One region of the Streptococcus sp. SN3 genome, then DNA from elsewhere that is predicted to be linked to it. Evidence: predicted binding sites of a transcription regulator. Region 1 holds the regulator's gene; the other holds the start of a gene.
The links. The regulator CtsR, encoded in region 1, represses protease genes until heat stress. The targets are predictions, from matches to a motif close to TTGGTCAAAAAAGGTCAAANA.
Positions count from the first base shown of each region.

Region 2: PCY71_RS09525 (ATP-dependent Clp protease proteolytic subunit) is a predicted target of CtsR. The motif match lies at 2,956-2,976, and genes of this name have one in related genera.

Region 1 covers NZ_JAQFJF010000003.1:321,566-329,492, reverse strand. The annotation lists gene rpsB (30S ribosomal protein S2) at 1-444, shown strand, start outside; gene tsf (translation elongation factor Ts) at 517-1,560, shown strand; gene PCY71_RS08430 (hypothetical protein) at 1,660-2,148, opposite strand; gene PCY71_RS08425 (CtsR family transcriptional regulator) at 2,295-2,759, shown strand; gene PCY71_RS08420 (ATP-dependent Clp protease ATP-binding subunit) at 2,760-5,189, shown strand; gene PCY71_RS08415 (DUF4272 domain-containing protein) at 5,317-6,027, shown strand; gene PCY71_RS08410 (hypothetical protein) at 6,070-6,555, shown strand; gene PCY71_RS08405 (DUF4430 domain-containing protein) at 6,539-6,940, shown strand; gene PCY71_RS08400 (AAA family ATPase) at 7,126-7,927, shown strand, end outside.
Region 2 covers NZ_JAQFJF010000004.1:45,032-52,958, reverse strand. The annotation lists gene mgtA (magnesium-translocating P-type ATPase) at 1-1,783, shown strand, start outside; gene upp (uracil phosphoribosyltransferase) at 1,881-2,510, shown strand; gene PCY71_RS09530 (DNA topoisomerase I) at 2,531-2,884, shown strand; gene PCY71_RS09525 (ATP-dependent Clp protease proteolytic subunit) at 3,029-3,646, shown strand; gene PCY71_RS09520 (YlbG family protein) at 3,804-4,073, shown strand; gene PCY71_RS09515 (ABC transporter substrate-binding protein) at 4,162-5,322, shown strand; gene PCY71_RS09510 (branched-chain amino acid ABC transporter permease) at 5,568-6,437, shown strand; gene PCY71_RS09505 (branched-chain amino acid ABC transporter permease) at 6,441-7,394, shown strand; gene PCY71_RS09500 (ABC transporter ATP-binding protein) at 7,394-7,927, shown strand, end outside.

The sequences.
Region 1 (7,927 bases):
TTGAAAGAAATCAAACGCATGGAAGAAGACGGAACTTTCGAAGTTCTTCCTAAGAAAGAAGTCGCTCTTCTCAACAAACAACGTGCTCGTCTTGAAAAATTCTTGGGCGGTATCGAAGATATGCCTCGCATCCCAGATGTGATGTACGTAGTTGACCCTCATAAAGAGCAAATCGCTGTTAAGGAAGCTAAGAAATTAGGTATCCCAGTGGTTGCCATGGTTGATACTAACACTGATCCTGATGATATCGATGTTATCATCCCAGCTAACGACGATGCAATCCGTGCGGTTAAATTGATCACTGCGAAAATGGCTGATGCTGTTATCGAAGGCCGTCAAGGTGAAGATAGCGTTGAATCAGTAGAAGCAGAATTGGCTGCAACTGAAACTCAAGCAGATTCTATCGAAGAAATCGTTGAAGTTGTTGAAGGTTCAAACGAATAATCAGTAAACTAACCTAAAGGGGCAGGGCTCAGCCCAGCTCCTTTATTTACATTAAAAAATAGGAGAAGAAAAATGGCAGAAATTACAGCTAAGCTTGTCAAAGAATTGCGTGAAAAATCTGGTGCTGGTGTCATGGACGCTAAAAAAGCACTTGTTGAAACTGATGGTGACATCGAAAAAGCGATTGAATTGCTTCGCGAAAAAGGGATGGCAAAAGCAGCTAAGAAAGCTGACCGTGTTGCTGCTGAAGGTCTGACAGGTGTTTACGTAAACGGTAATGTTGCCGCTGTTGTTGAAGTGAATGCTGAAACTGACTTCGTTGCGAAAAATGCTCAATTCGTTGATTTGGTAAATGCAACTGCGAAAGTAATCGCTGAAGGCAAACCAGCTAACAACGAAGAAGCGCTTGCTTTGACAATGCCTTCAGGTGAAACTCTTGAAGCTGCATACGTATCTGCAACTGCAACTATCGGAGAAAAAATCTCTTTCCGTCGCTTTGCATTGATTGAAAAGACAGATGCTCAACACTTCGGTGCTTACCAACACAATGGTGGCCGTATCGGTGTTATCTCCGTTATCGAAGGTGGAGACGATGCTCTTGCTAAGCAAATCTCTATGCACATCGCTGCGATGAAACCAACTGTTCTTTCATACAAAGAATTGGATGAGCAATTTGTCAAAGATGAATTGGCACAATTGAACCATGTCATCGATCAAGACAACGAAAGCCGTGCAATGGTTGGTAAACCAGCTCTTCCACACTTGAAATACGGTTCTAAAGCTCAATTGACTGATGCAGTTGTTGCTCAAGCTGAAGAAGACATCAAGGCTGAGTTGGCTGCAGAAGGCAAACCAGAAAAGATCTGGGACAAGATCATCCCAGGTAAAATGGATCGCTTCATGCTTGACAACACTAAAGTTGACCAAGCATACACACTTCTTGCACAAGTATACATCATGGATGACAGCAAGACAGTTGAAGCTTACCTTGAATCAGTAAATGCTTCAGTAGTTGAGTTCGCTCGCTTTGAAGTTGGTGAAGGTATCGAAAAAGCTGCTAACGACTTTGAAAACGAAGTAGCTGCAACAATGGCTGCTGCTCTTGGTCAAAACTAATCGTTTTTAGCTTAAAAATAGAACGATAAAAAGGTCTGAGAAAAAATCTCAGACCTTTTTATAGGTTTTTAAACATCAAGTTTAGAATGGTGAGCAGCATCACTTAGCTGCTTTTTCTCTTTCTTCCTTATGAGCAATCAAGCCATTGGTAAAAATCAATACTGCCAAGAGGAAGAGAAGAGCTGTCGTTTGGGGGTAAGTCAAGCTAAACTGGTAGACTTTGGTAATAAACAAAAGGGGCAGAGTAACCACCATCATAATCAGAAAGCTATACCATTTGACTCGGTTGCTGACCAGCTCCTGTTCGAAGAGCAGGGGAGCATAAAGACAGGCGATGAGAGCTCCGATAGGAATATCAACATAGTCAGCCGAAAAGATGGTGAAAATACTCAGAGCTGCAAAGAGCCATTTGAGTACATGACGAGAATAGTTGAGCCAATCCATTTTCATTGGATTATCCTCCTTGTTTAGATGATAGTTGGCAGGCAGGAGTTTCTGTCTGTCTTTTCCTTGTGGATTTCCACCTATATTATAACGCTTTAAAAGCAAAAAGCAAGCGGTTACACAAGTATAGCAAAGCTTTTTCACTAGTTTGAATTGTCAGATCTTTCAGTCATCCCTTTTTCTTTCAAAATAGAGACTTTTCCGGTATAATATTAGTCAAAGATAGTCAATGTTAGAGAAGCAAGGAAAAAAGAAATTTATTCTGAAATTCTCAACTGGAAAGGGAAGTTATGGGTGCAAAAAACACATCGGACAGTATTGAAGCATATATCAAGTCTATTCTGGCTCAGGCGGGAATGGTTGAACTGAAACGCAGTGAACTGGCTGATGTTTTTCAGGTGGTTCCCAGTCAGATTAACTATGTGATTAAGACTCGTTTTACGGAAAGTCGGGGCTATATCGTCGAGAGCAAGCGTGGTGGCGGCGGCTATATTCGGATTGGAAAGATTGAATTTTCCGACCGGCATCAGATGCTTTGCGGCCTGTACGACAGTGTGGGGGAGCGTGTCAGCCAGCAGGTTTTCACAGATGTTATTCAGCTTCTTTTTGACGAGAAGATTATGACTGAACGTGAGGGCAATCTAATCTTGTCAACAGCATCGGACTCGATTTTGGGTGATGGGGCTGCGGTGATTCGTGCCCGAATATTAAAAAAGATTTTACAACAACTAGACAGAAAAGGAATGGAATCATAAATGAAATACTCAAAAGCCTTAATAGAAAGCTTGGAAGCAGCCCAGCTCTTGGCCGGCCATTTTACGACAGATTATCTGGAATCATGGCATCTGCTGATTGCTCTGGCTAATAATCCCTACAGCGTTGCTGGCTCAGTTCTCAATGAGTTTCCTGTGGAAGTTGATGGATTTGAAGAAGCGGCTTTTCAGATTACTGGTCAGGCTTATCAGAAAGACGGTCACTTCGAGCTGCTGCCTTTTTCTTATCGCTTAGAGGAGTTGTTTGAGGAGGCGGGGCAGATTGCAGAAGCTGTTCGGGCTAAGCATGTAGGTACTGAGCATGTGCTGCTGGCCATGCTATTTGACCGGGGTACCTTGGCCTCTCGTATTCTGGAATTTACCGGCTTTAGCTACGAGGACAAAGAGCAGGGGCCGAAAATCAGTGATTTGCGAAAGGTCTTGGAGCAGCGAGCTGGCTGGGGCAAGGAAGATATCAAGGCTATTCGCAGTCTGAATAAGGGAGTAATGGCCGCTAAGCAGACCATGGCCAATATGATGGGGATGCCAGCTTCTACCAGCGGGGGGCTAGAAGACTACACTCGAGATTTGACGGAGCTGGCTAGAGATGGCCGATTGGAGCCCGTCATTGGCCGCGATCAAGAAATTTCACGAATAGTTCAGATTCTCAGTCGCAAGACTAAAAACAATCCAGTGCTGGTTGGCGATGCTGGGGTTGGTAAGACAGCTCTGGCTTTAGGACTGGCTCAGCGTGTAGCGGCTGGTCAGGTTCCGGCTGAACTTGCTAAGATGCGGGTTTTGGAGCTGGACTTGATGAATGTAGTTGCTGGCACTCGCTTTCGCGGAGACTTCGAGGAGCGGATGAACAACATCATCAATGACATTGAAGAAGATGGTCATGTCATTCTCTTCATCGATGAGCTGCATACTATCATGGGATCTGGCAGCGGTATTGACTCGACCTTGGATGCGGCCAATATTCTGAAACCGGCTCTGGCTCGCGGCACTCTGCGGACAGTTGGTGCTACGACGCAGGAAGAGTATCAGAAACATATTGAAAAAGATGCGGCTCTTTCTCGGCGTTTTGCCAAGGTCAGCATAGAAGAGCCAAATATGGCTGACAGCATTGTTATTTTACAAGGTCTGAGAAAGAGCTATGAGGACCATCACAAGGTGCAGATTAGTGATCAGGCGATTGAGACGGCGGTGAAATATGCCCATCGCTATCTGACTAGCAAGCATCTGCCAGACTCTGCCATTGATCTTTTGGACGAAGCCAGTGCAACAGTGCAGAATAGAGGACCGCAAAATTACGAGCAGTCGGATTTGACGCCAGTGGATCAAGCCTTGATGGCAGCGGACTTTAAAAAGGTTTCACAACTGCTTGAGCAAGAGCAGCAACCCAAGCTCTATAAACTGAAAGTGGAAGAAGACGATGTTTTGGCTACTCTGAGTGGCTTGTCTGGTATTCCAGTGCAGAAGCTGACTCAGACAGATGCGAAGAAATACCTCAATTTGGAAACAGAACTGCATAAACGCGTGATTGGGCAGGACGAGGCGATTTCAGCTATCAGCCGAGCCATCCGACGGAACCAGTCTGGTATCCGCAGCAGCAAGCGGCCGATTGGCTCCTTTATGTTCCTAGGTCCGACAGGAGTCGGAAAAACAGAGCTAGCCAAGGCCTTGGCTGAAAGTCTCTTTGATGACGAATCTGCTCTCATCCGCTTTGATATGAGTGAGTACATGGAGAAATTCGCGGCTAGCCGCCTCAATGGAGCGCCTCCAGGCTATGTAGGCTATGAAGAAGGAGGGGAGCTGACGGAGAAGGTACGCAACCGACCTTATTCTGTCCTGCTCTTTGACGAGGTGGAAAAGGCGCATCCGGATATTTTCAATGTCCTCCTCCAGGTCTTGGATGATGGTCAGCTGACGGACAGCAAGGGTCGCAAGGTGGACTTCTCCAACACGATTATTATCATGACCAGCAATCTGGGGGCAACTAGTTTGCGGGATGATAAGACGGTGGGCTTTGGAGCGCGGGATATTCGCTTGGACCATGCCAATATGGAAAAACGGATGCTGGAAGAGCTTAAGAAAGCTTATCGACCAGAGTTTATCAACCGTATCGACGAAAAGGTAGTTTTCCACAGCTTATCTGCAGAAGATATGCAGGAAGTGGTCAAGGTTATGGTCAAACCGCTCATTGCCAGTCTTACTGAGAAGGGAATTGAGCTGAAGTTCCAGGCTAGTGCCCTTAAGCTGCTGGCTCAGGAAGGCTACGATGTGGAAATGGGGGCACGGCCATTGCGCCGCACTCTGCAGACCCAGGTAGAGGACAAACTATCTGAACTCCTCTTGACAGGAGATTTGATGACGGGTCAAACTCTTAAGGTCGGGGTCAAGGCTGGCCAACTCAAGTTCGAAGTGGCCTAGAAAGTGCAGTCTTTTAATGGAAAGTTGAGTGCTCGCGGTTAATCCCTGATAGCAATCATACCTATAGATACCGAACAGTTATTTCATCATTCAATGAAACTGGGAAATTGAAGGATTGGAGGCTGAGATGTCGTTTTTTAAAGATTTGTTTGCTGGCAAGAAAGCCAAATTGAAAACACCAGAAGAGCGCAAGGCGGCTAGTATCCAGCGTTTGAAAAAGGAAGGTATTCCTTACATCGAGCATTTGCCAGTTATCGAAGGTGCTGAGCAGGTGCGACCGCGCTCGCTAGAAGAAATTGCGCGTCGAGCTATTACCAGCCTCTTGATTATTCAGGCGGCCTTGGATATCGAAAATAATAATTATAATGAGGAGAGCCGCCATTGGCTGCAGGATAAACTGCAGCAATACGGGGTGCAGGAAGAGTTGACGCCCAAAGAAAGGGCAGTCTTGGAAGATTGTGCCGACTCGGCAGCTATTATTAATATGGTTTGGAAATATGAGGCCTATTGGTCCCTGATTTGGTACTTGGGTCTAGTAGATGCTTTGCCGTTTCCAGATAAGATTTGTGATTGTGATGCTGCTATTGATGCAGTCGCTAGTGCGGTTGACTTTCAGGAATTTCTGGGTAAATGCCAACCGCGCAGCTTAGAAGAATTACTGGATGAAGATGATTTGATTTATCGTTATCATTGGGCCTGTGTTGATGCTCGGATTCATGACCAGCCAGCACCGGCAAGCCTTGATGAAAGTGTTGTTCTGGAGAGACGGTCTGGCCTTGACTGGCTACTGGGGCTGAATACGGCCCAAGACTGGGATGCTGTTGAGCTGCATACCTAGTCCAACTTCTCTTGATTCACTCAATTAGAAAAGGAGGTACCTTTGTCCGCTCGTAAAATGGCTAAAATTGCCATCCTATCGGCTTTATGTGTGGCCTTTCGCTATGCATTTTCCTTTCTGCCCAATGTGCAGCCTATCTCAGCTATCTTTTTCCTGATTGTTATCTTTGAGGATTTGCCGACTTCGCTCCTAGTGATGGCTGTGACGATGTTTACATCAGCTTTTCTTTTGGGGATGAGCCCAATCGTCCTCTTTCAGTTGCTGTCCTTTGGACTGATTCTTTGCCTTTGGCGGCTGCTCTATCCTAGGTTAAATCTAGTGGGACAGGGAATAACAGCAGCTCTCCTATCCTTTGGCTATGGCATTGCCATCGATACACTGACAGCCTTGCTGTACAACTATCACTGGTGGTCTTATGCGATTATCAACGCTTTGACTTTCAATATAGCGCACGGACTGTCGACCTTGTTTTTTTACCCACTCTTGTACCCTATTTTAAGGAGGCTCTATAATGAAAAAAATCTTTAGTTTGCTCACACTTGCTTTTGCCCTTCTCCTTGTTGGTTGCGGTAACAGCCAGACAAATACTGACAAGAGCTCTAGCTCTGCTGATTCTTCTGTTAAAAAGGAACTGAAGATCAGCATCAGTATTGCACCAGAAGGTCAGGAGAAGAGCGAGAAAACGGTGGCTGTTGAAGAAGGAAAGACAGCTATGGATGCTTTGAAGAAGGCCTATAAGGTCGAAGAAAAAGATGGTTTTATCACTTCTATTGACGGTCATACTCAAGATGAAGCAAAGGGCCTCTACTGGATGTTTAAGGTCAACGGAGAAATGGCTCCTAAGGCAGCCAATCAAATCACTGTCAAGGATGGAGACAAGCTGGAATTCTACCAAGAAGTCTATCAGCAATAAATCTTGTAAAAAAGAATCTGATGCTTAAGGCATTAGGTTCTTTTTTGTGCCCTTGATACAGTTTTAAAGTGTCTTAAAAGTATTTTTATAAAATTTTATAAAAAACCATTGACAAAAGAAAAATATAGTTTATAATAAAATCATAGAAGCATAAAAATATAAAAAACAATAAAAAGGTTAAACGTATGAAAGAAAAAATTGCAATCGTCTTTGGAACATTTGCTCCCTTGCATCAGGGGCATATCGACTTGATACAGAAGGCTAAGCGTTCTTATGATAAGGTGCGCGTGGTGGTTTCTGGTTATCAGGGAGACCGTGGGCAGAAAGTGGGTCTGTCTCTGCAGAAGCGTTTTCGATATACGCGGGAGACTTTCGCAGATGATGAGTTAACACAGGTTTATAAGCTAGATGAAACTTCCTTTCCCCGCTATCCTCTGGGTTGGGACAAGTGGCTGCCGGCTTTATTGGAGTTGGTGGGCTATGATTCAGAACGCGAGGAACTGATTTTCTTTGTCGGAGAATCAGACTATCAAGCGGAGCTGACAAAGCGTGGTTTTGAAACCTGTTTGGAAGAGCGACAGTTTGGGATTTCAGCAACGATGATTCGGGAAAATCCTAGTCGTTATTGGAAATATATCGCCCAGCCTTTCCGCCGTCACTTTACCAAGAAAGTGCTGATTATGGGTAGTGCCAGCAATGGTAAAACGACCTTGGCTAAGGATTTGGCTCGCTTTTATGATGCTCCGGTTAGTCTGGAATATGCTCGAGAATACCAGATTCAAAATAACGTGCGAGACGATGAGCTGACTCCTAAAGACTACTATTATCTGCTCTTAGGACAATATGCTCAGACTTCTCGCTTGATTGACAGCAGCGCCAACCGTGGTCTGGTCGTGGCTGATACAAATTCGCTGGTAACTAAGGCTTACTATGATTACTATCTGAAAGAAAGTCCGGTTCAGGACGAAGAAACAGATACTTTTGATA
Region 2 (7,927 bases), on a different contig from region 1:
TGTTGGGGTCGGCCTGACTCCAGAAATGCTGCCTATGATTATCACAGCGAGCCTGGCTAAAGGTTCTATTATCATGGCTCAGGAAAAGGTCGTGATTAAGAAGCTGAATGCCATCCAAGACCTAGGAGCTATTGATATCCTTTGTACGGATAAGACGGGCACACTGACCCAAGACGAGATTGTGTTAGAATACCCGCTGGATATTCATGGAGATTTGGACTTAGCAGTGCTCCGTCGTGCTTTTCTCAATTCCTACTATCAAACTGGTCTCAAAAATCTTATGGACCGGGCCATTATCAATCGGACGGAGAAAGAAGCAGAAAAGCATGAGATTGTCCGTAATCTAGACCAAACCTTTAAGAAAATTGATGAACTGCCCTTTGATTTCGAGCGTCGTCGTATGAGTGTCATCGTCAAGGATGATGAGGATGTTATCAGCATGGTGACCAAGGGGGCCTTGGAGGAAATGCTGGCTATCTCTAGCCATGTAGAATACAAGAAACGCATTACGGAATTGACTGAGGAGATTCGTCAGGAAATCCTTGCGGAAGTGGCTCAACTCAATGAGCAAGGGCTGCGCGTGCTTGGTGTTAGCTACAAGTCAGACTTAGAAGAAGATTACGACTATGAAGTCAAGGATGAATCTAACATGATTTTGACGGGCTATCTGGCCTTTCTAGATCCACCTAAGTCATCTGCGGCTCCAGCTATTGAAACCTTGGCTGAGTACGGAGTTGCCACTAAGATTTTGACCGGTGATAATGATAAGGTGACCCAGGCAGTTTGTGAAAAGGTTGGGTTAGATGTAGATAATATCTTACTAGGCTTAGAGGTAGATGCTTTATCAGATGAGGAATTGAGCCAAGCAGTAGAGCATACAACGGTTTTTGCCAAGCTCTCACCTGACCAAAAAGCTCGGATCATTCTCCAACTCAAGGCCAATGGCCACAAGGTTGGCTACATGGGTGATGGTATCAATGATGCACCTTCTATGAAGGTAGCAGATGTGGGTATTTCTGTTGATACAGCTGTCGATATTGCCAAGGAAACAGCAGATGTCATTCTGCTGGACAAGGACCTCATGGTTCTGGAGAAGGGGTTGGTAGAGGGACGCAAGGTCTATGCCAACATGACCAAGTACATTAAGATGACGGTCAGTTCCAATTTTGGGAATATCTTTTCTCTCCTCTTTGCCAGTATCTTTCTGCCTTTTCTGCCTATGGCACCAGTTCATCTGATTGTCCTCAATCTGGTTTATGACTTGTCTTGTATCGCTCTGCCCTTTGATAACGTAGACAGTGAATTTCTCAAGAGACCACGGATTTGGTCTGCTAACTCTATTACCCGCTTTATGGCTTGGATTGGGCCTATCTCATCCGTTTTTGATGTTTTGACCTATCTGGTGCTCTACTTTATTATCGTGCCTATGATAACAGGAGGTAGCTATCAAGCTGGTAGTGGGCAAGCAGAAATCTTTATCACTCTTTTTCAAACAGGCTGGTTCATTGAGTCCATGTGGACCCAGACCATGGTCATCTACATGCTGCGCTCACCTAAGCTGCCATTTGTGCAAAGTCGTCCTGCTTTGTCTGTCATTGTGACGACCATGGCAGCAGCTCTCTTTGTTACTTCCTTGCCATACAGCCTCTTTGCGTCAGTTCTGAAAACTGCCCCGCTGAATGGCACTTATTTCCTTTTTCTTTTCTTGATTATTGTGCTTTATATGGTTAGTGTAACTCTTGTTAAACACCTTTATATCAAGCGCTATAGAGAATGGCTGTAAGGTGTAGAAAATCTTTGAAAAGGCTTGCTTATGGCAAGCCTTTTCACACTTTTTTTGATATAATAAGAAGAATAAATTGAAAGAAGGAAATCCAATCATGGGAAAACTTGAAGTTATCGCTCATCCGCTTATTCAGCATAAATTGTCTATCTTGCGTCGTACAGATACCTCTACCAAGGCTTTTCGTGAATTAGTTGATGAAATCGCAATGCTCATGGGATATGAAGTTTTGCGCGATTTACCACTTGAAGATGTAGAAATTGAAACACCAATTACAAAAACAGTCCAAAAGCAGATTGCAGGGAAAAAATTAGCTATTGTTCCAATCTTGCGGGCTGGTATTGGCATGGTGGATGGACTTCTGAGCTTGGTTCCAGCAGCCAAAGTTGGGCATATTGGAATGTACCGTGATGAAGAAACTCTGAAGCCGGTTGAGTATCTGGTCAAGTTGCCAGAAGATATCGACCAACGTCAAATTTTCGTTGTAGATCCAATGCTAGCTACGGGTGGTTCTGCTATCTTGGCTGTGGATTCTCTGAAGAAACGTGGTGCTAGCCACATTACATTTGTCTGCTTGGTTTCTGCGCCTGAAGGAGTAAAAGCCTTGCAGGAAGCTCATCCAGATGTTGATATTTTCACAGCGGCTCTGGATGACCATCTCAATGATCATGGTTATATCGTACCAGGACTGGGAGATGCAGGAGATCGTCTTTTTGGAACTAAATAAAATGAAAGTAGGAATTTGATATGGCAATTGATTGGGAAGAAATTTTGGGCGAAGAGGAAAACATTGCTGACGCTTACAATAGCCACGTAAGCGAATATATGGATATTTATTTCGATAGCTCGGATTCAAGAAATTATGCTGTTAAAGGAGAGTATATAATTGGTATATGGAACGGTGAAGAGGTGCGCTTTAAGCGTATATGGGGGGGATATGAATTCTCTGAACAAGAAATAACTGATTTATTAAATGGGAAAGAGATTCGTTTTCGATATACTATTAATAAAAACGAACAGGATATTATTGGGAAATTAGCTTATTTAGAATATAAGAACAACTCATATATCGGTTTTTCTCCCTCAAACTGGAAAAAATAAATTTTTAATTTGTGTATAGGACAAATTAAAATGTTGACAATTTGTGAAGAGATTCTGGGAAAAGGAGTTTCTATTTGACCTTTTTTGACCAAAAGGATATAATAGTCTCGTAATTTGAAATTCTATTTTCTAGTTTGATAGAAAATTTTAAAAAGAGAAAGAGAGAAAACTATGATTCCTGTAGTTATTGAACAAACCAGCCGAGGAGAACGCTCCTATGATATTTACTCCCGGCTATTAAAAGACCGCATTATCATGCTGACTGGTCCAGTGGAGGACAATATGGCTAATTCTGTCATTGCCCAGCTTCTTTTCTTGGATGCACAGGACAATACTAAAGATATTTACCTCTATGTAAATACGCCGGGTGGATCTGTCTCAGCAGGTTTGGCAATTGTGGATACTATGAACTTCATCAAGTCTGATGTTCAGACCATTGTTATGGGTGTAGCTGCCAGCATGGGAACAATCATTGCTTCCAGTGGTGCTAAGGGCAAACGCTTCATGCTGCCAAATGCGGAATATTTGATTCACCAGCCAATGGGAGGAGCTGGAAGTGGTACTCAGCAAACGGATATGGCTATTGTAGCTGAGCACTTGCTTAGAACTCGTAATACCTTGGAAAAAATCTTGGCCGAAAACTCTGGCAAGTCCGTTGAGCAAATCCATAAGGATGCGGAACGCGATTACTGGATGAGTGCTCAGGAAACCTTGGAATACGGCTTTATTGATGAAATCATGGAAAATAGCAATCTGAGCTAACAGAGGAGGAGCCAAAAGCGGCTCCTTTTTTGCTTTGAGTCTGACAAGTTACCAAGTTCAGGTGATTTAAGCAGGCCATAAAGCTTTTCAGGGCTAGTTTTTTTGCCCTATCTTTGCTATAATCATCTAAGAACTACATGGACCGGAAAGGAGTTTTATGATAGAAAGAGAAGAAAGAGTGGGCTTGATTGTCTATCTTTACTATAATCGAGATGCCAAAAAGCTGGCTAACTTCGGTGATATCATTTATCATTCTAAGAAGCATCGTTATCTGCATCTCTATGTCAATCAAGAGGACGCCCAGAACTTACAGGAGAATCTGCCCAAGGAACGCTATGTTAAGCAAGTTCGGATATCTCACATAAAAGAACTAGATCAAAACTTTGTTGGAAGCCTGTATAGAGAGCAAGAAAACGTTATCATTTGATAAAATTTCTATAAAGGGTTGACAATTGTCAGATAATTCGATATATTCTTACTATATCATCAAATAAATCACTTAAGGAGATTTCCGAATGAAGAAAAAATTTGCACTATCCCTAGTAGCTTTTGCTAGTGCAGCCCTTCTCGCAGCTTGTGGAGAAGTATCCAATAACAACTCAACAGCAACTGGTACAGAAATTGGCGATACGATTAAATTTGGTTTTAACTTTGAAGAATCAGGTGAAGTAGCAGCCTACGGTACAGCTGAACAACATGGTGCTCAGTTGGCCGTTGATGAAATCAACGCTGCTGGTGGCGTAGATGGCAAGAAGATTGAAGTTACTGATAAGGATAACAAATCAGAAACAGCTGAAGCATCTACCATCACTACTAGCTTGGTTACCCAAAGCAAGGTAAATGCAATCATTGGCCCTGCGACTTCTGGAGCTACAGCTTCAGCTACTGCAAATGCTGCTAAAGCAGGTGTACCAATCATTACACCAAGTGCGACACAGGATGATCTGACCAACAAGCAAGATTATCTTTACCGAGCAACTTTCATTGATAGCTACCAAGGTAAAATCATTTCTAAGTATGTTACTGATAACTTGAAAGCTAAGAAAGTCGTTCTTTACTACGACCAATCTAGTGACTACGCTAAAGGAATGGCGGATGCCTTCAAGAAGGAATTCAAGGGTGAGATTGTAGCAACAGAAACCTTCCAATCCAAGGATACAGACTTCCAAGCTGCTTTGACAAAGATTAAGGGTAAAGAATTTGACGCTCTGGTTGTTCCAGGTTACTATACTGAAGCTGGTAAAATTGTCAATCAAGCGCGTGGTTTAGGTATTGACCAAACAATCGTTGGTCCTGATGGCTTTGGTGATGCTAAGTTCGTTGAGCAAGCAACTCCTGCTGCAGCTACAAATGTTTACTATGTATCTGGCTTTACAACTTCTGGTGAAATGTCAGAAAAAGCTAAGAAGTTTATTGAAGCATACAAAGCTAAGTACAAAGAAGAGCCTTCTATGTTTGCAGCTCTGGCATATGACTCTGTTTATATGGCAGCAGAAGCAGCCAAAGGTGCTAAAACTTCTGTAGATATCAAAGACAACTTGGCTAAGCTTAAAGATTTCGATGGAGTAACTGGTTCAATCACTATTGATAAAGATCACAATCCAGTGAAAACAGCTCTGATGATTGGCTTGAAAGACGGTCAAGTAGATACTGTAGAAACAGTTAAAGCGGAATAATAGTTACGAGGCTGGGGCTATCCCAGTCTTTGACTTGTTTTCTATTTCTAGTTGCTTGAGCAAGTTAGTAGATGATTTCTTTCTTTATAAATCTACGGATTTGAAAGAGTATTGTTTTATAATCTATTCTTCTTCGTTTCTCAATCAACTATTATTCGTATTTTGGGAGTGGGATGATAAAATCACGACCTAGTCTGCTGATTTTTGTCCCATTCCTTATTTTATTATAGAAAGAGTGGTGTCTAATGCTCCAACAATTAGTCAACGGTCTAATCCTGGGTAGTGTTTATGCGCTTCTGGCTTTGGGTTATACCATGGTTTATGGGATTATTAAGCTGATTAACTTTGCCCACGGTGATATCTATATGATTGGTGCCTTTATGGGTTATTACTTGATTAATATCCTGAAGTTTAATTTCTTCCTTTCTCTCATTTTAGCGATGATTGGGACAGCGATTCTCGGTGTGGTTATTGAGTTTTTAGCCTATCGTCCTCTGCGAAATTCGACTCGGATTGCGGCTTTGATTACAGCCATTGGGGTTTCTTTTCTCCTTGAGTATGGCATGATTTTCTTTGTCGGTGCCAATACTCGTTCCTTCCCGCAGGTTATAAAGACGGTACGCTTTAACTTAGGGCCGATTTCTATCTCAAATATTCAGCTGCTGATTTTGGGAATTTCGATTTTCCTCATGGTGGCTCTGCAGTTTATCGTGCAGAAGACAAAGATGGGTAAGGCTATGCGTGCTGTGTCTGTAGATAGTGATGCTGCTCAGCTGATGGGAATCAATGTCAATCGGACAATCAGCTTCACCTTTGCTTTGGGGTCAGCTCTTGCAGGAGCTGCTGGTGTTCTAATTGCCCTTTACTATAATTCATTAGAGCCTTTAATGGGGATGACTCCAGGTATTAAGTCCTTTGTAGCGGCCGTTCTCGGTGGTATTGGAATCATTCCTGGTGCAGCGCTTGGCGGTTTTGTTATCGGTCTTTTGGAAACTTTTGCGACAGCGCTTGGACTATCTGATTTCCGAGATGCCATTGTCTATGCGATTTTGATTGTCATTCTTCTGATCCGTCCAGCTGGTATCCTCGGCAAAAATGTGAAAGAGAAGGTGTAAGGTATGAAAAAGAATTTAAAGATAAATATTTTCTGGCTTGGCCTTGTCTTAATTGGCTACTTGTTGATGACAGTATTGGTTAGTGCCGGTGTTCTCAATGCTTTTTATATTCAAATCTTAGAGCAGATCGGGATTAATATTATTCTGGCTGTGGGGCTTAATCTCATCGTCGGATTCTCAGGTCAATTTTCTCTTGGCCATGCTGGTTTTATGGCAATCGGTGCCTACGCAGTAGCCATTATTGGCTCTAAATCGCCAACTTATGGAGCTTTCTTCATTGCTATGCTGCTAGGAGCTGTCATTGCTGGTATTGTGGCTTTGGCAGTTGGTTTGCCTACGCTTCGTCTTAAAGGGGACTATCTCGCGATTGCGACTCTTGGTGTCTCAGAGATTATCCGTATTCTGATTATTAATGGGGGTACTTTGACTAATGGGGCAGCTGGTATCCTATCCATTCCGCCCTTTACCTCTTGGCAGATGGTCTATATCTTTGTTGTTATCACAACTATTTTGACCTTGAATTTCCTGCGCAGTCCTATCGGTCGCAGCACTCTGTCTGTTCGTGAGGATGAGATTGCTGCCGAGTCTGTTGGGGTTAATACTACTAGAATCAAAGTGACAGCCTTTGTCTTGGGAGCTATCACGGCTTCGATTGCTGGCTCTCTTCAAGCTGGCTTCGTTGGTTCAGTTGTTCCTAAGGACTATTCCTTTACCAACACTATCAATATCTTGATTATTGTCGTTTTTGGTGGTCTAGGCTCTATGACTGGAACCATTGTGGCTGCAGTAGTATTGGGAATTCTCAATATGTTGCTGCAGGATGTATCCAGCATTCGGATGATTGTCTATTCTTTGGCCCTGATCTTGGTCATGATTTTCCGTCCAGGCGGACTTTTAGGAACTTGGGAGCTCAGCCTGTCTAAGCTCTTCAAAAAGAATAAGGAGGTCAAAGAATAATGGCACTTCTTGATGTGAAAAATCTAACTAAAAACTTTGGTGGTTTGACTGCTGTCAGCGATGTGACCTTGGAACTCAACGAGGGCGAGCTGGTTGGTCTGATTGGCCCTAATGGTGCAGGAAAAACGACCCTTTTTAACCTCTTGACTGGTGTTTATGAGCCTAGTGAAGGAACAGTGACACTAGATGGTCATTTGCTCAATGGTAAGGTACCTTACAAGATTGCTTCTTTAGGTCTAGGGCGGACTTTCCAGAACATCCGGCTCTTTAAGGACCTTAGTGTTTTGGATAATGTTTTGATTGCCTTTGGTAATCATCATAAGGCTCATGTGTTGGCTTCTTTCCTCCGCTTGCCAGCCTACTACAAAAACGAAGAAGAACTCAAAGACAAGGCTTTGGAGTTGCTGAAAATTTTTGACTTGGATAAGGAAGCAGAAACCTTGGCTAAGAACTTAGCTTATGGTCAGCAGCGCCGCTTGGAGATTGTTCGGGCCTTGGCAACGGAGCCAAAGATCCTTTTCTTGGATGAGCCT